4 regions of the Lysinibacillus sp. NPDC094403 genome follow, and region 3 is predicted to be linked to each of the others. Evidence: riboswitches for the same ligand, from Rfam matches in the RefSeq annotation. Region 3 holds a riboswitch; each other region holds the start of a gene.
What was found. A riboswitch is a leader RNA that binds a small molecule or an ion and turns the genes downstream of it on or off. The one in region 3 is predicted to bind S-adenosylmethionine.
Positions count from the first base shown of each region.

Region 1: it holds a riboswitch for S-adenosylmethionine, as region 3 does, so the genes downstream of both, metA (homoserine O-acetyltransferase MetA) here and ACQKMV_RS00135 (MetQ/NlpA family ABC transporter substrate-binding protein) in region 3, are expected to answer to the same signal.
Region 2: it holds a riboswitch for S-adenosylmethionine, as region 3 does, so the genes downstream of both, ACQKMV_RS21500 (Na+/H+ antiporter NhaC family protein) here and ACQKMV_RS00135 (MetQ/NlpA family ABC transporter substrate-binding protein) in region 3, are expected to answer to the same signal.
Region 4: it holds a riboswitch for S-adenosylmethionine, as region 3 does, so the genes downstream of both, ACQKMV_RS07415 (methionine ABC transporter ATP-binding protein) here and ACQKMV_RS00135 (MetQ/NlpA family ABC transporter substrate-binding protein) in region 3, are expected to answer to the same signal.

Region 1 is NZ_JBNNTL010000002.1:307,214-313,011, forward strand. Features, by position in the region: gene ACQKMV_RS05770 (hypothetical protein) at 1-9, shown strand, start outside; gene ACQKMV_RS05775 (hypothetical protein) at 173-508, shown strand; gene ACQKMV_RS05780 (hypothetical protein) at 658-1,182, shown strand; SAM riboswitch class I at 1,488-1,598, shown strand; gene metA (homoserine O-acetyltransferase MetA) at 1,751-2,686, shown strand; gene ACQKMV_RS05790 (endospore germination permease) at 2,767-4,977, opposite strand; partial or broken gene ACQKMV_RS05795 (spore germination protein) at 5,178-5,746, opposite strand; gene ACQKMV_RS05800 (hypothetical protein) at 5,774-5,798, opposite strand, start outside.
Region 2 is NZ_JBNNTL010000023.1:24,080-29,877, forward strand. Features, by position in the region: gene ACQKMV_RS21490 (hypothetical protein) at 554-1,081, shown strand; gene ACQKMV_RS21495 (hypothetical protein) at 1,101-1,487, shown strand; SAM riboswitch class I at 1,870-1,978, shown strand; gene ACQKMV_RS21500 (Na+/H+ antiporter NhaC family protein) at 2,088-3,371, shown strand; gene ACQKMV_RS21505 (peptide-methionine (S)-S-oxide reductase) at 3,777-4,247, opposite strand; gene ACQKMV_RS21510 (hypothetical protein) at 4,494-4,832, opposite strand; gene ACQKMV_RS21515 (MFS transporter) at 5,010-5,798, opposite strand, start outside.
Region 3 is NZ_JBNNTL010000001.1:26,731-32,528, reverse strand. Features, by position in the region: gene ACQKMV_RS00150 (carbon-nitrogen family hydrolase) at 1-4, opposite strand, end outside; gene ACQKMV_RS00145 (PhzF family phenazine biosynthesis protein) at 86-880, opposite strand; gene ACQKMV_RS00140 (pyridoxal phosphate-dependent aminotransferase) at 1,021-2,190, shown strand; SAM riboswitch class I at 2,544-2,648, shown strand; gene ACQKMV_RS00135 (MetQ/NlpA family ABC transporter substrate-binding protein) at 2,738-3,562, shown strand; gene ACQKMV_RS00130 (methionine ABC transporter ATP-binding protein) at 3,667-4,692, shown strand; gene ACQKMV_RS00125 (methionine ABC transporter permease) at 4,685-5,356, shown strand; gene ACQKMV_RS00120 (alpha-hydroxy acid oxidase) at 5,370-5,798, shown strand, end outside.
Region 4 is NZ_JBNNTL010000003.1:70,310-76,107, forward strand. Features, by position in the region: gene ACQKMV_RS07395 (HEAT repeat domain-containing protein) at 1-484, opposite strand, end outside; gene ACQKMV_RS07400 (response regulator) at 481-1,365, opposite strand; gene ACQKMV_RS07405 (MetQ/NlpA family ABC transporter substrate-binding protein) at 1,653-2,501, opposite strand; gene ACQKMV_RS07410 (methionine ABC transporter permease) at 2,616-3,284, opposite strand; gene ACQKMV_RS07415 (methionine ABC transporter ATP-binding protein) at 3,274-4,302, opposite strand; SAM riboswitch class I at 4,454-4,557, opposite strand; gene ACQKMV_RS07420 (thioredoxin family protein) at 4,621-4,923, opposite strand; gene ACQKMV_RS07425 (toprim domain-containing protein) at 4,940-5,281, opposite strand; gene gcvH (glycine cleavage system protein GcvH) at 5,467-5,798, opposite strand, start outside.

The sequences.
Region 1 (5,798 bases), on a different contig from region 3:
AAGTATTGACAAGAAGCGGATACCCCTAACTTTTTATTTTGTACGCTACCATATCAATTTTCACACGCACATAATTTAAGTTATATACATAAAAAACGCAACTCTGATATTGTTACATTAGGTAATTATGGTAAAATGAACCTATTATATGTGTATTCGGGGTGACTTATAAATGGTGGTAATTTCTACAATAGTAATAATAGTATTATTGATAGTATTTGGTTGTATAGGACTTGCTAATTTATCTGATAAAAATAAAAAACAAAACAACGAACAGAATTTAGAACTAAATAAAGATGATGATACTAGTGATGATAAAGGATATTTTTTAGGTTGGTGGAAAGTAGCGTTAGTTGCTCTGTTACTATTGTTTTTAATTAATGCTTGTGTAAAAAATATAGATGTTGAGCCAAATATTCCTAATGATTGGAATTATGATGGAAAAGTAGATGAAAAAGACACAGAAACATTTATTAAATGGAAAATTAATCAAGAGGAAAAAGAATGATTGTGATAAAATACTATCGTAAGTAATATTTAGGAGGGGAATTTCCCTCTTTTTTTATTTGCAATTTCACACGCCCATAAAGAAAGATATTTCGTGTTATATCCAACTATGGTAATATATAACTACAATAGATAATATGGGGTGTAATTATGAGATTTAATAAATTATGGATATTTACGATACTGTGTTCTGTCTTATTGCTATCAGCGTGTGGTAAAGAAGAGAAAACTGTAGAAGAATATAAACCTACTCAAGAAGAGATAGCTTCTGGTCAACAATATGCTACTGTATATAAAGAACCTGATCCAAATGAAAAATTTAAGGATAGATATATGCTTGACTTAACTGGTAAAGATGTTCAATATGATTTAGCAAATAATTTAAGCAAAGATTTCTTCTTAAGTGGAACTGCTGAAATATGTGATTATTATAATTATGGATATACTAACGAAAAGTCTTATTTTTGTGTACAATTAACACCTTTTGATGGAGATTCTTCTGATTCGTGGTATCTGTATTTCGATAGAGAGGAATTCCAAAAGATATACAAAGTATTATTAATTGATGAATTCTATATAAGAGTATCTGCGTATATCCCTAAAAATAACTATATTCAAGGACAAGGCAATATGGCAGTAGTAAGAAGAGCAGAACTTATGGAAGAGAAGTACTGACTATAGAGGGATGATTTCCCTCTTTTTTTATTTGTAAATGCTATACACTTCTTTTTTTCAGAAGTATGAGTTATAATAAAAATTACATAGATTTCATAAGAAGTGGAATAAACTAATAGGTAAATGTATTACTCCCAAAATTAAAGCAATTAAGAATCACATTTAATATTTCATAGTGTAAACATGGTTTGCGTCAAGAATAGTGTTCATCAATTCATAGTAGAACATGCATGATTAATAACAAAATATTCTATGTATTATTGATATTCTTAATTGTTCATGATACAATTCTTTTTAATTAAATAATCTTATCAAGAGAAGTTGAGGGATTTGGCCCGATGACGCTTCAGCAACCTCTAACGAAAGTTAGAAAGGTGCTAATTCCAGCAAAGGATTTGTCCTTTGAGAGATAAGAGTGAACGTGGTAAAAATCCCCCTCATTCTATCTCATAGGAATGAGGGGGATTTTTTAATTTTAAGACTTATGAGCTTGGCGCAGGGCCTGTGCGTTGAAACTAAGGCACTAAGTGATTTTAACAGAGAGAAATAAAAGAGAGGGGAATGCAAGATGCCAATTAATATTCCGAAAAACTTACCAGCTGGAGAACATTTACGGGAGGAAAAAATCTTCGTAATGGAAGAGGACAGAGCAAAAACTCAACAAATTCGTCCGTTAAATATATTAATTTTAAATTTGATGCCTGAAAAAGAAAAAACAGAGCTACAATTACTTCGTTTATTAGGTAATACACCGTTACAAGTTAATATTACATTTTTAAATACAGCTACGCATGAATCGAAAAATGTCAGTAAATCACATTTGCAATTATTTTACACGACCTTCAATCAAATACGTCATCGCCGCTATGATGGCATGATTATTACAGGTGCACCAGTAGAAAAAATGGCGTTCGAAGACGTGAACTACTGGCAGGAAATTTCAGAAATTATGGATTGGTCTAAGCAAAACGTAACATCGGTTTTACATATATGTTGGGGTGCACAGGCAGCGTTATACCATCATTACGGCATCGGGAAAATTGAGCTTTCTGCTAAATGCTCGGGTGTATATTCTCATGTTATTACTGATTTAACAGTGGATTTAGTACGTGGCTTTAGTGATTTATTTACAGCCCCACATTCACGTTACACATCTGTATCAATCGACGAAGTACGCAACCATCCTGATTTACGATTACTATCTTATTCAGAAGATGCTGGTGTTTTCATTGTGCAATCTAAGGACAATAAAAACATTATGATTACCGGCCATCTTGAATATGATGCGACAACTTTAGCAGATGAATATAGTCGTGACGTTGCGAAAGGATTAGATATTGAAGTACCAGTGAATTACTTCCCACATGATAATCCAGCAAATGAACCGATTAATTCGTGGCGTGCCCATACACATTTATTATTCTCGAATTGGTTGAACTACTATGTTTACCAAGAAACACCATATGAATGGGATTTCGTTGATGAGATTGAATATCATATTTAATGTTATTCAATAGCAATTGTAAAGGAAAAATGATGACCTTGAACATTTCAGGGTCATCATTTTTTAACTCCATTATGCTGTTAATTTTCTGGGGAATTTTTATTTTTATCACTGTTTGGAATATTGCCGGTATCGCCATCATTCTGTGTAGCATTTTCACTATTACTGCTTGCACTTTGAGAAGCATTTTCGTTATTGCTGATACTTTCACTTTGTGAGGTATTTTCTTTATTGCTACTACTTGCACTCTGTGAGGCATTTTCGCTATTATTGCTGCTTATATTCTGTGAAGCATTTTGGTTATTGTTACTACTTGAACATTGTGAGGCATTTTCGCTATTATTGCTGCTTGCATTCTGTGAAGCATTTTGGTTATTGTTACTACTTGCACATTGTGAAGCATTTTCGTTATTATTGCTGCTTGTATTCTGTGAAGCATTTTGGTTATTACTATTACTTGCATTCTGTGAAGCATTTTGGTTATTACTATTACTTGCATTCTGTGAAGCATTTTGGTTATTATTGCTGCTTGTATTCTGTGAAGCATTTTGGTTATTATTGCTGCTTGTATTCTGTGAAGCATTTTGGTTATTATTGGTGCTTGCACTTAGTGAAGCATTTTCGTTATTACTGCTACTTGCACTTTGTGTAGAATTTTCGTTATTGTTACTACTTGCACATTGCGAGGCATTTTCGCTATTATTGCTGCTTGCATTCTGTGAAGCATTTTGGTTATTACTATTACTTGCATTCTGAGAAGCATTTTCGATATTACTGTTGCTTGCATTCTGTGAAGAATTTTCATTATTACTGTTACTTGCACATTGTGAAGCATTTTCGTTATTACCGTTGCTTGTACTCTGCGAAGCATTTTCGTTATTTCCATTACTAGCACTTTGCGAGGCATTTTCGCAATTACCGTTACTTCCACTTTGTGAAGCATTTGCGTTATTACCGTTGCTTGCACTCTGCGAAGCATTTTCGTTATTACCATTACTATCACTTTGCGAGGCATTTTCGCAATTGCTGCTTGCATTCTGAGAAGCATTTTCGCTATTACTGTTACTTGCATTCTGAGAAGCATTTTGGTTATTACTACTACTAGCGCTTTGTGAAGCATTTTCACTATTACCGTTGTTTGCATTCTGTGAAGCATTTTCGTTATTACTACTACTTACACACTGTGAAGCATTTCCTTGATTCCCATTGATTTTGCGAATCTTCGCGACAAGTAATAAAACTAATGGTAATAAAATCATGAAAACGAAGGAATACATAGGCCAAGTTTCTCTATTGTAAATATCTGAATGAATGATATTAGGATGAACAATTTGTGAAAGTCCAAGGATAATCATGCCAAGTGGAAAAATGAGCGGTCGATGATTTTTAATTTTGAATAGTTCTCGAATACCGATAACCGCAGCGTAAAAATACATAAAAGTTCTAATATAAATTGATATAATCCACATGGCTGCCATTATAACTTCAATACGCTGCAAAAAATTCCCGATTGAAATTCTTTGAGCTAATGAATAGCTTGGAAATGTCCTAGAAGCTGTATTTGCCGGACCCAGGACAAGGATACACAGTGTAATGATTGTAATTAAGACAATCCCTCCAAAAATTGTGCCAATATAAAAACCCTTTTGTGCAGATTTTTGGACGTTAACTGCGGAAGGAAAAATCGTTAATAATACGGCAAGCGGGAATGAAAAAAGACTTATAAATCGAATCATACCAAAGAATAATGATTTTTTTGATGTTTCCATTATTGGCTGTAAATTTTCAATATGGATGGATGGTGAAATACAAGCTACAAATAAAATAAAAATTAAAATAAATATTGGACATAGTATTTCTGCAGAACGGGCAAAAACTTCAATTCCTAGATATGCAGCATAAATAATGATAATACTGAAGAGAAAAGCAAAGGCCATCGTAGGTGTTTCAGGCATAACTGATGTTTTCATGAAAATTCCAATGATGTATAATAATTCACCAGCAGAAAGTAAGCAAATAATAATAAAGCCAATCGCAGTAAATTTTCCAAAAAAACGACCTAATATCTTTTCATTAGCCGCTACAAAAGTAAGGGTAGGTGTTCTATTTCCAAAAGCAATGAAAAGCTTTATTACGGGGAAACTTAAAACGACACCAATGATCGCTGAAATCCATGCATCTTGCTTTGCTTCACTTGTTAAACTTGCAGGGATAATTAAAATGGTTGTACCAATGGAAAAGAGAAGGGTAATGATCATAAATTGTCTTGAACTAATTATTTCTTTTTCCATATGAACGATACCCCTTCTTTCTATACATAAAGTTGCCTTATTATTTTGTCAGGGAGACAATTAAATCTTTAATTGGTGAAAAAATAAAGGTAATCAAGTCAAGAGGGCTCGGAATTTTGATTCTTATAATGCAACGCCGATCAATAAAAAAATCGAAAAAAACAATCGTTTTTGTTTCTATGTTTTTCAAAATTTTGGAATCATTCGTTTGATTCCTTTTTTTGAATTATGATCCTGACAGTATTTTTTTGACTTATTAAGCGTAGTCGAGTCAATAAAGCTCTACGAGGGAACAACACTAGTGCGTCTTTTTGATCCTTTAGAATTAATGGGCCGAATGGACTTATATATGGAACACCAAAAATTCGTAAGCTGCATAAGTGTAGAACGATGATCATATGGCCAAACATTAAACCTAACAATCCAAGTATTGAAGTTAAAATCATTACTCTACGGCAGCTTGTCCGTTACTAATGTTCCAACGATGGATACGGCTGGTCCAATGGTTCCTGGCATTCGAAGACCTGCTTCTTTTAACATCTCGAAGACTAACTCCATGATGAGCGCCTCGACTATGGCAGGGAAGGGGACTCCTTCTCGTTGAGATGCAACACTAACCAGCATAGGAGTTGGTAGTATTTCTTGATGAAATATGGTGATAGCTACGTAAAGAGATGGTGCCACCAAAGCTAGGTTAATTCCAAAAAAAACCAAAAGGCTCAGCAGATTGTAAAAAGGATATAAATAGTGCCGGTACAACTAGGACAAACATCTAATAAAATGACCGTATCACCATTCAAAAATTAACATCGCCGACTGTT
Region 2 (5,798 bases), on a different contig from region 3:
TTAGATGTAGAAATCTAGTTTTTACTAGGCTTCTTTTCTTTCTTATAAGGATTATCTGTGATTTCAAACTCCAAGAAGAGTGTTTTTTCTGAATTTTATCAATTTTTGTTCAATTATCAACGAAAGTTGATTTTGAAACTTTTGTAGCTAATGGTATGGTACTAACAAAATCAAAAAGGAGGGAGCATAATTATGAAAACATCTGAAGAAACCAACTAAGCATATTTATTCAATGCTTAGACAATATGGGAGGATTAGTATCATAAACATCTTATAAAATTGTTACTGCTTTTCTATTGAGTAATAGATTTATAGCATTAGTATAACTGCATTGTTACGTTGGTTGTTGGTCACTCTCATTTGTCATGAAATTTGATTGTGAAATCTATTTATATTAATTCAATTTGATTTACCACATCACTTTAGGTTCATAGGTTATTTGTATAAATATAATGCAATCTAACATGAAAACCTATGTTTTGATTTCCGTATTTCACCAAAACGAATATTATATAAACTATTTAAAAATAACCAAAGAAAAGGATGGTATTTTATGTTCAAGAAATCTATAGTAGCTTTATCTTCTGGAGTTCTAACTGCATCAGTCCTATTTCCATTTGGAGGAACAAACTATGCTAAGGCTAGTGAAATAGAAAATCCACCACAAGTTACTGAAAGTTTAGCAACGACATTAACGATAATTGAGTATGATTTCAGTAGTAATGTGTTACCATTAGATGGTACACAATTAAATGAAAATGAAAACGAAGATAAAAATGAAATTCAATCACGTGGTATTAAAAAGTGGATTACTACTCAGGCACTTAAAGGAACTGCTAAAGCTCTACGTAGTGGTGGTTCGGTTATTAATACTGTGGCTTCACAATTAACAAAGTCGGAAGCTAAAATATTCACTAAACATACAAATACAATCGCCAATGCATTAGAAGATTTAGTTAGACGCGGGGACGTAGTTGAAGATGCTATTATGGATACAGTGGCATCAGCATTAATGAATGTTGGTGTAAAATCATCGACTGCTAGAACTATCGCTAATATTTTTACATTCTTTGCATTTTAATTTAGGAGGTTAAGTAATAATGTCGTTATCATCAGAAGAAAGAATTTCACAACTTGAAAAAAGAGTAGAAAAACATTCTTTTCAAATTAGAATACTGCAAAAATTAGCAGCTAATTATGATATGTTTGGTGTGTTTGACCAAATATTAGCCTACGATTTAGGAGAAGACGAATTCAACGAACTTCAAAATTTGACTAGAATGTACGAGGAAAAACTTGATAATAACGAGGTTATCACTCTAGAGGAATTCACCTCCAAATTCACTAATATTATAGATAGAAGTGGATTGTTACAAAATAGATCTCAATCAGAGGTTAATACATTTATTAAACTTTGGTTGAATGGTCCTACTGGTGGCATAGGGTTCTCAAAAGGACTTTATGAGTACTTTAATACCTCTAATTAAATGCAGAAGTCTAGTTTTACTAGGCTTCTTAGCCATACTACAACTCTTTAAACTCCATTCCCCACCAATCGCACCACCTAAATATCTGACGCGTTAATTGTTCAAAACACTAATTTATTGTTCAAGTAGCTTCCTATTGTAATTAAGAAGATTCATATTTAGATATGCGTGGTCTTACCTCGAAAATCAAATTAAAAAATGACCCTCTCCATTCTCCACCAATACGCTCAAATCCCAATACCCATAATTTAACACTTTACTCTTTGGTCGCCTTAACGCTGACTTTTCCGAGAGTTTTTTATACTTTGTTTAAAAATATGTTGCAAATATTGAATTTTTATTTTATTCTAATACTATTGTGAAAAAAATATAATATTTTTGCTTCTTATCAAGAGAGATGGAGGGACTGGCCCGATGATATCTCGGCAGCGGAACTTAGTGATTTAAGTTACTGTGCCAAATCCAGCAAGCAATGGCTTGATAGATAAGAGGAGTGTTTTATAGATATAAGGCCTCTTCTTGTTGTTTCAAGATGAGGTCTTTTTTATGTAAAAAAATGGGCAAAGGTCGTGTCCCTTTTTAATTTTTGGAGGTAGAACAATGAAGAAAGAGAATCCATGGGCGCTGATCCCATTTGTTGTTTTTTTAATTTTATTTATTGGTTCAGGAGTTATTACAGGTGATTTTTATGCCTTTCCTGTCATTGTAGCCATCGCCATTTCGGGCGCTGTGGCTCTGGCGATGAATCGAAAAGAATCGTTTTCGCGAAAGGTTGATATTTTTTGCAAAGGCGCAGGAAATTTAAATGTCATGCTGATGGTTGTTATTTTTCTCTTGGCTGGGGCCTTTTCAGAGGTAGCAAAAGGTATGGGGGCAGTGGACTCCACTGTTAACTTTGCTTTGTCGGTCATTCCGGAAAACCTGCTTGTCGTAGGCTTGTTCATCATTGCCTGCTTTATCTCCCTATCAATGGGTACATCGGTAGGAACAATTGTTGCACTGGCGCCAATTGGAGTTGGGATAAGCGAGCATACAGAGTTTTCCATGGCTTTAGTAATGGCGGCGATTGTTGGCGGTTCGATGTTTGGCGATAATTTATCCTTTATTTCAGATACAACAATTACTGCCGTTCGTTCACAAGGCGCACAAATGAAGGATAAATTTAAGGTGAATTTTTGGATTGTGTTGCCGGCAGCTATTGTAACGAGCATTATTTTAGGGTTAATCACAATGGGTGAAACGACAGCACAAGTAGAGCATTTAAGCTATAGTTGGGTAAAAATTGTTCCCTATGTGTTAGTTATTATTTTTGCGTTAGTTGGAATGAATGTTTTCCTTGTTCTAGCATTTGGGATTGTTCTCGCCGGGGCTGTTGGTTTAGCAGATGGTAGCTATCATTTAATGAACCTTTTGCAAAAGATTGGCGAAGGAATGTCAGGCATGTATGAAATGGCATTTCTTGCGATATTAATAGCTGGAATGGTGGAGATTATTAAGTTTAACGGAGGAATTGACTTTCTGCTTCACCTTGCGACACGAAGAATAAAATCGAAAAAGGGTGCTGAATTTGGGATTGCTGGCCTTGTGGGCCTAACTAATTTATCTACAGCCAATAATACGATAGCTATTTTAATTGCTGGTCCACTTGCAAAAAATATTGCTGAACAGTATGAGATTGAGCCAAGAAAGTCCGCAAGTATATTAGATATTTTCTCTTGTACGATTCAAGGCCTTCTACCATACGGAGCCCAATTCCTAGCAGCCGCAAGCGTAGCTGGAATATCGCCAGTGAGCATGCTACAATACTCTTTCTATCCAATCCTTATAGGAATCTGCGGGAGCATCGCGATCCTCATCGGATACCCTGCAAAAAAGAAAGCCTGAATTTCACCACTATCAATTATACTTCGGCATAATTGCGTCTGGATAGGCTTTGTGCTTAGGCTAACATCCTATGCGAACTCCTTTCCGATTCAGTGATATCCGCCGTCATTTTACATTGAAATATTCCAATCGTTTTGAGAAAAATAATTAAAACGATTGGATTTTTTATTGGCTGTTTTCTTATAGATTGTTGCTGTTAATACACAAAGACCAAGTTGATTCTACGCATTTAGTAGATTAACTTGGTCTTTAGTAAATCCTTCTTTAGTTTAATAAGAACAGAGATGCTAATTAAACAATCGCGCCCGAACGTTGAAAATGATTAAACAGTTCTGTTCCCCTTATAATATGGTAAAGCATTTCTGAAAACTATAGATCCCATAAACCATCTTTTAATAATCTCCCCTACTTATACTTACTTAATATTTCTTCTGGAATATGACAATAATCATTTGGACATCTAGCTAACCTATCTTGATGTTCTTCTGCACTTCTTATATAGTTTGTAAGAGGTAATACTTCAACAACAATAAGGTCGTAATCATTTCTCTCACAAAGAAACGCCTTTGCCTCTTCTAAGTGTTCAGGATTTTCACTATATACTCCTGTTCTGTATTTCTCGCCAACATCCTGTCCTTGTTTATTCAAACTGTATGGGTCAATGATTTCAAATAAATACCCCATTAATTCCCTGATTGTTACAACTGTCGGATCAAATCCTGTTTTTACACATTCGGCATAACCATCATAATCACCCTCAAGTGTATGACTTGTTCCATTAGCTCTTCCTGCTTCTGTAAACTTAACCCCAGGTAAAGTTTTTATAAAAGCTTGTACTCCCCATAAACATCCACCTGCAAAATATACTACTTCCATATTGACTCTCCTCTTTGTTTTAAAAAATTCATTCCAAGTAAATTGGAGGAAAAAAATGTAATTACTAAGTCTACTACACATTAAAATAATGACAAATTTTATTATTCCACATTATGACCCGATTGTTGAACACAAATCAAACAATGCTCTTCAACTAACTTGCACCGTTAGTACAATAATAAAAAAGAGCTGTCTAAGCAGCTCAACGTTCTTCAAGTAAAGCACCCGTTTGCTCAAGAAGTAAAGTTATTTTTCTCCATATTTTCCACTTCTAATTGCTTTTCGATACTTTCCATCTTCCTCAATAGCTATTGCTTCATCCGTATTAATGCCTTTTATCGAATAATACTTAGTCCCCTTTTTGTACTTGTTTGAAAAGTTTCCAGGGTAAGTCCCTTCCTTGTCCGAATGTTTGGTAACTTGACCAATCTCTTCATTTATTTCATTTACATACTCTTCGCTAATTTCATAAATATATCCATCCCAAATAACAAATGATGAATTCCAGTCAGCACTTGAAGAACAGCCTGCAATAACCTGAATAGAAAATATAAATATACTGAAAATAGAATGTTTAACCTTCACAATTTCACCCCTTTAATTTCGATATTCAAGTCTCATTCTTGAACAAACCTGCTCCGTTAATTGAAATAGCAACAACCTTTAAGAAAACAGCCTTTTTATTTGAGGCTATTCATTTTACAGATGCTTATTTAGAAAAAATTTAAACTATCAGATATAGTCAATACTTAAAAATTACAATTACACTTTCTCGTTATTTAACTCGTAACGTCTATATTTGACCATAAATACAATTCCAAGAATTGGTCCAATCGCTAATATTGTAAAGACCCACTCCCAACCAATGATCCTCTGTATAATAGGGATTAGATTTATAGAAAATATAGTAAGGAGGAAGCCAATACACATTTGAAAAGTAAGGGCTGTACCTACATAATCAACTTCGGCTATTTCTGAAACTGCTGCAGAAAATTGGGCGGAATCAGATATAACAGACACCCCCCAAATCATGGAGATTATTAAGGTTAGCCAAATATACTGCCCGAAGGTAAAACCTATTACTATCGAACAGATAGCACTAATAAACATAGAAATAATCGTTAAATTGGCTCTTCCGATTTTATCTGAGATTAGTCCACCTACCACACAACCAATCCCTCCGGCAATTCCTATTGAAATAAAAGATGATAATGCAATAAACCAATGTGGAATTCCTGGTGAATAGGTTAAGAAACTAGCTGTCAAAAAAGCAGGTAGCCATGTCCACATCGCATACAATTCCCACATATGACCGAAATAACCGTAGTTCGCAAGCATTACTGGTTTATTCATAACTACTTTTTTTATTAATTTTAAAGAGAACGGCGATTTATTGGGTACAATCGGAGCATCTTCTAAAATATAAGTAACTATTATAGCCGATAATAAAGCCAATACTGAAGTACTAATTATCACGAGTTTCCAATTTAACGACGAGAAAAACATAACTACAAAATGTGGTAATGATGATCCTAATGTTAATGCTGCTAT
Region 3 (5,798 bases):
TCATTGCTATTCCTCCTCTAGACAGTACTGTTCCGTATTTATACTACAATAAATCAACATTACTTCCATGGTTTAAGCTCAATATTTAGATTAATATTTCACCACTTAATACTTGAACTGCCGAACCCGCAATAGCAACATCTTTTATTTTCGGTTTAACGTACAATAATCCACCACGTTTTGAAAGCTGTTTGCTAACGATACTTACTTTTGATAATTTTTCACACCAGTAAGGTCCTAACGCACCATGAGAGGAACCATTTACATGATCTTCATCTATGCCTTGTGCTGGAGAAAAGAATCTTGAGACAATATCAATCCCCTCATCCTTAGAACGACTTGTAATACAAACACCACGTACAGGGAACTGTTTCATCGCGGGAAAATCAGCTTTGAAATCTGTAATATACTCTTCGTGACTTAACTCCACGATATAATCCAATTCTGTTTTTCCTACATATGTTGGTTTCATACCAAGCCATTCTTCAAGCTCCAAAGGACATTCAATCTCTTCTAACCGATACTTTTGAATTGTTATTTCAACCAGCTCATTCAACCAAATTGCTTGCAAAGGACCACTTAAAGTCTGAAATGTAATTGAAGAATTGATGGGTACAATCCCTTGTTTCCAGAGTAAAAATGCACTAGCGATTGTTCCATGTCCACAAATCGGGATTTCCTTTGCCGGCGTAAACCATCTAAGAAAAAATTCATTATCTTTCTTTTGGACAAAAGCTGTTGTTGGTACGGGGATCTCCTGAGCAATTTTCTGCATGGTCGACTCAGGTATTGTTGAATCAAGTAAACATACTGCTGCGGGATTTCCCTTGTAAAGTTCTGTAGTAAAAGCATTGACGATAAAATATGAGACTTTGTTCATTTTCCCCACTCCCATATACTTATTGGATGGCTTATAGTTACCAATAGTTTTTGAAAAGGCTCTAGACAATTAGTAAAAAAAGTACTACTATTTGCATCATATCTTTAATAATTATTATATTCTGAAAAAGGTGGACGTGCATGGAATTCTCAAAAAAACTACAGCAACTCCCAACTCAATTTTTTGCAGCACTTGTACAAAAAGTAAACGCCGCTCTAGCTGAAGGGCGTGATGTGATCAATCTCGGTCAAGGTAATCCAGACCAACCTACTCCCCCACACATTATTAAAGCATTACAGGAGGCAGCAGAAAATCCTCAAAATCATAAATATTCTCCATTCCGTGGCATAGCAGAATTACGCCAAGCAGCAGCAGACTTCTACAAACGTGAATACAATGTTGACATTGATCCAGAAACAGAAGTAGCTATTCTCGGTGGTACGAAAATCGGTCTCGTTGAGTTACCGTTAGCCGTTTTAAACCCTGGCGATACAATGCTTTTACCCGATCCTGGTTATCCAGATTACTTATCTGGTGTCATATTAGGTGATGTTAGTTTTGAAGTCATGCCACTTTTTGCAGAGAATAATTTCCTGCCTGATTATAATGCTTTATCCAATGAAGTAAAAGAAAAGGCAAAGCTTCTTTACTTGAATTACCCGAATAATCCAACTGGTGGTACTGCAACACTTGAATTTTTCGAAGAAACAGTACGCTTTGCAAAAGAGCACAATATTATCGTATCACATGATTTTGCCTACGGGGCGATTGGATTTGACGGCAATAGACCTATTAGCTTCCTGCAAGCTGACGGTGCAAAAGATGTCGGTATCGAAATGTATACATTATCCAAAACGTATAATATGGCAGGCTGGCGCATTGGTTTTGCAGTTGGTAACCCTGATATTGTTGCAGCCATTAACCTTATTCAAGATCATCTATTTTGTAGTCAATTTCCTGCAGTGCAACAAGCTGCGGCAGTTGCACTTACTGCTTCTCAAAGTTGCGCTGATAAGCTAAGAGAGACTTATGAGCGTCGACGAAACGTCCTTATCGAAGAAGCTCAGCGAATTGGTTGGCAAGTAACAGCACCTAGAGGCTCTTTCTTTGCATGGCTCCCTGTCCCATTAGGTTTTACGAGTGAACAATTTGCTGATTTATTGCTCGACAAAGCTGATATCGCAGTAGCTGCAGGTAACGGCTTCGGTCAATATGGTGAAGGTTATGTGCGGGTTGGCCTACTTGTTAGCGAAGACCGCTTACGTGAAGCAATCAGCAGAATTGAAAAGTTAAACTTATTTAGCTCATGAGCATTTTAGTCCCTCTACCTAAGTAAGACCCTATCAAAACTGTCCCCTTTGCGCATATTTGCTTTGGAGACAGTTTTTTCATTTTACTATCTTCCTTGGTTGCTTCAGCCCTTCTTCTAGTGGATAAAATAGTGACCTGTTTCTTCAGCAAACTGTCGAATATGATAAATCCCTTGTACTTCTGCTAAAACGAAATAGGCAGTGATAACAATATTCCCGCCTTACTTTAACAGACATTCCCATGCCTCTTTTTAACTAAAAATAATAAAATAAAAAATTTAAAAAATTCGATTGATTACTATATCCTATAATTTATATTAGTTCTATCGGATTTACAAAAAAATATTATAAATCTCTTATCAAGAGTAGCTGAGGGACTGGCCCTATGAAGCTCGGCAACCTCCTTTTTTAAGGAAGGTGCTAAATCCTGCAAACGATAATCGTTTGAAAGATAAGAGAGGACGTTTTTTCATGAGCCTCTCTTAGTTTTTTTAAGAGAGTTTTTTTTATTTTTAATAACCGATAAAACAATATTGGAGGTTTTCTCATGAAAAAGAAAAACAAAATTTTATTAGGTTTAGCGAGTCTCACATTGGTAGCAGCGTTAGTAGGCTGTGGTACTAAAGAAGATAGTAAAAGTAAGGCTATTAATGAAAATAAAATTGTAGTGGGTGTAACTTCTGGTCCACACGAACAAATTGCAGAGGCTGCTGCAAAAGTTGCCAAAGAAAATGGCTTAGAGGTAGAACTAAAAACTTTCTCTGATTATGTTTTACCAAATACATCATTAGCCGAGGGTGATCTTGATGCAAACAGCTATCAACACAAGCCATTCCTCGATACATTTAACAAAGATCACAATACAGATTTAGTGCCAGTAGGAAAAACAATTTTAACTCCTATGGGCATATACTCTAAGAAATATAAATCATTCGATGAAATTCCTGATGGTGCAACATTCGGATTACCAAATGATCCAACAAACGGGGCACGTGCACTATTTGTCCTTCAAGAGGCAGGCATTATTAAATTAAAAGACAGAGCAGATTTAACAGCATCTATTCGTGATGTGGAAGAAAACAAAAAGAATTTGAAATTCATTGAATTAGAGGCTGCACAAATTCCAAAACAACTTAGTGAAGTAGATGTAGCAGCTATAAACACGAACTTCGCTCTTGATGCTGGCATTAATCCTAAAAAAGACTCCATTTTTTTAGAATCTACTAACTCTCCATATGTAAACTACATTGCGGTACGTGCTGAAAACAAGGATGACCCAACGATTAAAAAATTTGTTGAAGCTTATCAATCTGAAGAAGTACGCAAATTTATTGAAGAGGAATTCAAAGGTTCTATAATTCCAAGCTGGTAAGTAACGATAAAGGTTCTTTCATATAATCGAGAATCTGCGAGACTCCTACAGGAAAGCTAGCAGATTCTTGCTTTATAGAAGGACTTAGAAAGGAGATATTCAGTATGATTCAATTAGAAAATATATCAAAAGAATTTAAAACTAAAAAAGGTATCGTCAAAGCAGTAGATGGTATCAACTTGCATGTCAAAAAAGGTGAAATTCATGGGGTTATTAGCTACAGTGGTGCAGGAAAAAGTACCCTTATTCGCTGTGTCAATTTATTAGAGCGTCCAACAACAGGGAAAGTATTGATTGATAATGTAGATATTACTGCCCTTTCTCTAAACGACCTTCGCAAAACACGTCAAAAAATCGGGATGATCTTCCAACATTTTAATCTCTTAAAAACAGCGACCGTTTACAACAATATCTCGGTACCATTAAAGCTTCTAGGCTATAACGACTCTGAAGTGAAAAACCGCGTTGCAAAATATGCAGAAATTGTTGGCCTAACAGAGAAATTAGATAGCTACCCTAGCCAGCTTTCAGGTGGTCAAAAGCAACGTGTGGCTATTGCGCGTGCCCTTGCCCAAGAGCCTGAGATTTTACTAAGTGATGAAGCGACAAGTGCACTCGATCCTGAAACAACTGACGCTATTCTTGAGCTTCTGTTGAAAATTAATCGTGAGTTAGGTATCACTATTTTACTTATTACACATGAAATGAATGTTATTCAAAAGATTTGCGATGATGTTTCCGTTCTTGAATCAGGAGCGGTTGTAGAATATGGCTCTGCTATAGAACTATTTTCGAAGCCTCAGCACCCAACGACACGAAAGTTTTTAAACACTATTTCTCAACGCAATTTGTCTCCTTCTCTTATCGAGCAATTAAATCTTTCCGGAAGTGTGATTCGTTTAACATTCCTTGGTGAAAGTACTGGGAAACCATTACTTGCAGAAGTGAGCAAAGTGTATGATGTTCAACCAAATATTTTAACAGCCAATATCATCGAATTAAAAAACGGCATTGTCGGTAATATTGTCGTGCATCTACACGGTAAAGCTCATATCGTAGAAAAAGCACTTAAGTATTTTACAGAAAACGGAGTAGGCGTTGAGGAGTTAGGAGGCGAATTAAATGAATAGCATTCAAAGCTTCTTTGCAGATTGGTCAGATGTTATTGGGAAATCTATTATTGAAACCTTCCAAATGGTCGGGATTTCATTATTCTTTTCTATTTTAATTGGGATCCCTTTAGGGCTTTTAATCGTTTTAACTCGCCAGGGACAATCATTTGAAAATAAATTTCTCTATCAATTTTTCAATTTATTTATTAATATTATTCGCTCTGTACCGTTCATTATTTTACTATTTTTCATTTTACCGTTCACGAAGCTAATCGTTGGCACAACTATCGGTGTAAAAGGTGTTATTGTTCCGCTTGTTGTTTATACAGCGCCTTATATTGCGCGACTTATGGAAACGGCACTTTTAGAAGTTGATCCAGGTGTTGTGGAAGCTTATACAGCAATGGGTATTAAACGTCGTCATATTATTTGGAATGTCTTACTACGTGAGGCTCGCCCATCCATTATTTTAGGTTTAACGATTGCCACAATCGGTCTTATAGGAGCAACTGCAATGGCAGGAATGGTTGGTGCTGGTGGTTTAGGTGATCTTGCATATCGCTACGGTCATTTACGTTATGAGGTCGATGTGATGTATGCGACAGTGTTTATCTTAATCATCCTAGTTCAGAGTATTCAATCAATAGGTAACCGCTTTGCTGCGAAACTAAAGAAAGATTAGTAGGATGATTACGATGACAAAGACAACAGATTGCGATCTACTGTTAAAGAATATTAATGCACAAGCCCCCTTCCCTATTTGCTTTACAGATTTAGAAAAGGCTGTTGCAGAAAAATTGGAGGCTGGTCCGTTTGGCTACATCCGTTCAGGCGCTGGGGGTGAGCAAACATTACGAAATAACCGCGCAGCCTTTGAAAAATACTCTATTATTCCACGTTTTTTACATGATGTTTCAAGTATTGATACATCGATTGAGCTGTTCGGAAAAGTACATCCAACACCTTTCTTATTTGCTCCTGTTGGTATGAACAGAATGGCACATGACGAGGGAGAGCTTGCCGTTGCGCGTGCAGCTGATCAGTTAAAAATTCCTTATATTCAAAGTACAGTTTCAAGCTATGCACTTGAGGATGTAGCACAAACAGCTCCCACTGCTACTAAA
Region 4 (5,798 bases), on a different contig from region 3:
GAGAATATATTTTTAACAGCTGAAAATATTCCTCCTCCGAAATTTTGGTTTTCTCGAATTGTTGACAAGTTCCTAATAATGCCTCTATTTGTAAATCAGCAATACGATATAAAGCATTCATCCTAATACTCCATCGTTTACTTGATAAATCCTTTTCATAAAACTCTTTTAAATAGAGATTAGAAAACTCTTTGATTTTATGTTCAACTTTTTCATCCAATATATTTTTCAAATAAGATGAAAAGATTATTTCTATAGCTGCTACTTGAGCTTTTCCACGGGGTACAAGGACCATAGAGAAATTTTCATCATTGATTAAATAGTTGTACCAGTTTTGTGAATAGTTTTGTAAAAAAGTATCACGCGTTGCTGCATAACGAATCTCCTGCTGGCGCTGAAAAAGTAGATAGATCATAAATAAAAATAGAACTACTAATAAAACAACAATGACGGTTAAAAGAAAAGAAATCGATAGCTGCATCATAGCCAAAACCTCGCAAAAGTTCGCCTAATTTTTGCTTCTAACAAACGTAAATTAAAAGGTTTTACAATATATTCATCGACGCCACCTTCATAAGCATTAAGTGTCGCCCCTTCTGAGTTTCGTTCTGACATCATATAAATGATGAATTTTTTCTCATTCGGCATTTCTCTCAAAATGTGCAAAATTTCTAAGCCATTTTTACGTGGTAAAATATCATTCATCACAACTAAATGCATATGGCCTGTTTTATAGCTATCGGACTGCAAAAAACTATAGCCATCTTCATAGGTAGCAACATCTAAAGTAAAATGAGGAATGTCTAAGTGATTAATTGTTGTTTCTAATACTTTTCTAAAGATTGCATTTTGTTCAATAATACTTACCTTTACTTGCTCAGTTGGTTGTACACAATAATCTGTAACCTGTTCTATTGACCAAGTCGGCTGTTCACCATTCGCTAGTTTTTGCTTATTTTTGTCTAACAAAGTTTCAAAGGTAACGCTATTATTTCTAATTTCAGTAATGGAGGCTTTTAAAGCTATTTGCCGAAATTCCCTTTCTTGCTTAAGAATCGCAAAAATCCGTTTTAAAAACGCCTTTACCTCTACTTCACTACTTTGCAGAAAAAATATTCCCCAATGCACGCCATCTGCTAATTGGAAAAGTAAATCTGTTTTTCGTATTTTTGATTTTAGAAATGCTGAAATTTGATGATTCACATGATCACGTTCTATACCAGTGCCTTGTGAGGAATTAGCTAATTTAAAAAAGACTGCTGTCATTGTTAAACGAGAGCGAATAACACTCTCACGCAAAATCTCAAAATAGCCCTTCACCTCATGCTCCTGCATGAGTTCTTCTGCAATGATTAATTTATTCATTAGTATTCACTCCAGTTGATGTAAGAAGTATTTCATTCTCCCTCATTATTTTTCTATTATTCTCTTGAATTATAAACACAACAACTATAGTAATAAAGATGGCTTAACAATTTCTATACAAAATTTATGGTAATTCGATTACTTTTAAAATATATTATATTTTTGTTATAAACCACAACAGAAGAAGCACTTTGTTAAAAAACTTTTTTCTGATAAAAGACTTCTTTTTAGGCAAGAAAAAAAGTATGTAAGCTTTATAACTTACATACCCTTTTCGATAATTTTAATTATTTAACTGGTACAACTGAGCCTTTCCATTCATCAAGAATGAAATCTTGGATCTCTTTAGATTTTAATACTTCTACTAATTTTTTAATTTCTGGTTTTGATTCATCACCAGCACGAACAGCGATAATGTTTACATAAGGAGATTCTTTATCTTCTAGAGAAATTGCATCTTTCAATGGATTTAGTCCGTTGTCGATTGCGTAGTTAGAATTGATAAGAACTGCATCACCTTCATTATTTTCATACATTTGTACAAGCATTTCAGGCGCTGTATTTGCATCGAATTTGAAGTTTTTAGGATTTTCTTTAACATCTTTAAGTTCAGCAGATGTTTTATCTACTCCATCCTTAAGTTTAATTAAACCCTTAGCTTCTAATAATGAAAGCATACGCCCGTGATCTGCAACAGAGTTAGAAAGTAAAATTGTTGCACCCTCTGGTAAATCCTCAAGAGATTTATATTTTTTAGAGTAGATACCGATTGGTTCAATATGAATACCACCAGCGTTTACAAAATCATAACCCTTTTCTTTAATTTCTTTCTCTAAATAAGGGATGTGTTGGAAGTAGTTTGCATCAAGATCGCCAGATTCTAAATCTTGGTTTGGTAATACATAATCTTGATATTTTTCAATTTTAAGATCGATACCTTCTTTAGCTAAAATTGGTTTTGCTTTTTCCAGAATAACCGCATGAGGTGTATTCGAAGCACCTACTGTTAACGTTACTTTTTCTTTACTATCATTAGATGATGAGCCTGAGCTTGTATCTTCTTTTTTACCAGCACCACAAGCGGCTAAAGCTAGTACTAATACTGATAAAAATAATCCTGCTAATAACTTCTTCATTTTATTACTCTCCCTTTTTTCTTATTTACATATGTTAGCGGTATAAAACCGAGATAACCTCTTAGATGTTCGTAACTGGATACTCTTTTTGTCACAATTTTTATTAGCGCTTCTTTAGCGTTTATCTGTTTTGATCGTAATCATGTCGCCAATCCATTGAATAACAAATACAACTATTAAGATTAATATAGTCGACATTAAAGTTACATCTGTGCGATTACGTTGGAAACCATCTAAGAATGCTAAGTTTCCTAGACCACCTGCACCGATAATACCTGCCATCGCAGTATAGCCAACAAGTGCTACAGCCGTTACAGTAATACCAGAAATAAGCGCTGGTAACGATTCTGGAATTAATACTTTCCAAATAATCGTTGACGTTTTGGCACCCATTGAACGAGCTGCTTCAATAACACCTTTATCAATTTCACGTAAAGCAATTAATACCATTCGTGCATAGAATGGTGCAGCTCCAATAATTAGTGCTGGTAAAGCCGCATCTGCGCCACGAATTGTGCCAAGTAAAAATTTCGTAAATGGAATTAACAAGATAATCAAAACGATAAATGGAATCGAACGGAAAATGTTAACGATTGAGCCTGTTAAAAAGTTCACAATTTTATTGGCCCATAGTTGGTTGGGACTTGATAAAAACAATAAGATTCCAATCATTAATCCAAGTATAAATGTGATAACCGTAGAAATTGTTGTCATGTACAATGTTTCATACGTAGCGTCCCACATTTTTTCCCAGTCGACATTCGGAAAAAGACTAGTTAGCATTTGCAATCACCTCCGTTTGTACTTCGACTGTATTTAAGTAGCTAAGTGCAGCAGTAACATTGGCCTCCGAGCCATCAATTTGCACAATAAGTGTACCGTACGCGCCATTTTTCGTTTGCGAAATATTACCATGTACAATACTTACTTCTACATCAAACTGTTTCACAAGATGCGAAATGACAGGCTGCTCTGTTTTTTCTCCTACAAAGATTAGCTTAACAAGTTGTCCATTAGGATAATTTGCTTTAATTTGTGCCACGGTTTCCTGTGTTTCCTTCGTATCTGTAATTTGAGAAACGAATTTTTTCGTAATGGCAGCTTGTGGAGCTTGGAATACTTGTAATACTTCACCACGTTCTACAATTTCTCCAGCTTCCATAACCGCTACACGATGACAAATTTTGCGAATAACGTGCATTTCATGTGTGATTAACACAATCGTTAGACCTAATCGTTCGTTAATATCGACAAGTAGATCAAGGATAGCATCTGTTGTCTCCGGATCGAGTGCAGATGTTGCCTCATCACATAACAGTACCTCTGGGTTATTAGCAAGCGCACGAGCTATACCTACACGTTGCTTTTGCCCCCCTGATAGTTGTGATGGATACGCCTTAGCGCGTCCATCTAGACCAACAAGTGTTATCAATTCTTTCACACGTGCTTCACGTTGTGCCTTTGGAACACCTGCTATCTCTAGTGGGAAAGCGATGTTTTCCGCAACGGTTCTAGACCAAAGTAAATTGAAATGTTGGAAAATCATACTGACCTTTTGTCTAGCATCTCTGAGCTTTTGCCCCTTTATGGATGAAAATTCTTGATTGTTAACTGTCACCCTACCAGATGTAGGCTTTTCTAAACCGTTTAACAATCGAATCATTGTACTTTTACCAGCGCCACTATAGCCGATAATGCCAAAAATTTCACCTTTATTAATAGAAAGGTTGACGTCTTTAACTGCAGTTAATTCGCCATTCGTAGTTTTGTATTTCTTCGTAATATTTTGAAGATTAATCATAGCGAATTCTCCTTTTCTTATATCAATTATGCCTCGCATAATTGCGGCCAACGTGATGTTGGTCACTCAGTCGTGTGTTGATAGAAGTTAAAAAAACCCCTTCACTTATAGACAAGTAGAAGGGGTCACGTAACTTATACGCTAAACCGTTCTCTCATCTTTCAAAGATAAATCTTTGGGTGATTTGGCACCTTTTCACATTGTGATGGTTGCTGGGCTTCATAGGGCACTTCCCTCCGCCGCTCTTTATAAGAGTTCGATATATTTATTGTTTTTTAATATATTTGTTACTTTACCACGCGATTAATATTCAGTCAATTAGTTTTTTAACAATTCGTATAAATATGGTACGGATTGAAAGGCATAAACTTTTTCTGTTACTTTTCCGCCTTCACATACGAGTAAACATGGTACACTTTCGATTTTATTATCATAAGCTATTTGCTCGAAAAAATTAATATTCGCTTTACCTACTTGTAGCTGTGGTAGCAATTGCTCAACAACCGTCATCATTTTCGATGCAACTGCACACGTTCCACACATTGGCGTATATAAATAAAAGGCAGCCTTTTCACCTGACTGGACAACCGCGTCCCACTGCTCTTTTGACCATTCTTCCATCATTTTTCACGCAACCTTACAAAATATATTCATTATGGATTGAGAAGTGTGCACGAAGCAATATCGCTGCTAACACCTTCTTCGGAGTTGTCTCAACTTCCTTATATGTTGGCATCGTACGTAAATGCTCAGCCTCTGGATAATGTCTGTCCATTAATGCTCGTAGTTTATCACCCGATGTATCTGCATCAAAAAACGTATAAAGCTCACAACCCTCGTATGGATCAAGTAGCTCTTCTAATTGATGCACACCAATTGTACCATTCGTACAAAGTATTTTAACATCTTCATTTAAAATAGGTTCAATTTGAAGCTTATCCGATCGGCCTTCGACAATTAAGCATTTTCCCTCGACCATCACGCCACCCCCATTTAGACATATCCCTTATAATTCATTATATCAATAAACTTGATCGTTGATACAGTTAGACACCTATTGATAAAGGAATATACTTGCATTCTCCTCACTGTTATAGTAGCGGGATGAATGAAGATAATAAAAAACGTCGGTAGTTTCCGACGTTTTTCTAATTCAGGCTTGTCTTATTCTGCAATCATTTCTTCGTATTGCTCAGCTGTCATAAGTTTTTCAACTTCTGATGCATCAGCAGGCTCTACAACGATCATCCAAGCTTTTTCATATGGTGATTCATTAACGAATTCTGGGCTATCTTCTAAATCTGCATTTACTTCAACTACTGTACCTGAGATTGGTGCGTATAATTCAGAAACTGTTTTTACAGATTCAACGCTACCGAATGGATCATCAGTTTTGATTTCGTCGCCAACTTGTGGAAGTTCAACGAAAACGATATCTCCAAGTTCAGCTTGTGCGAAGTGAGAAATACCGATACGTACTTTACCATCTTCTAATT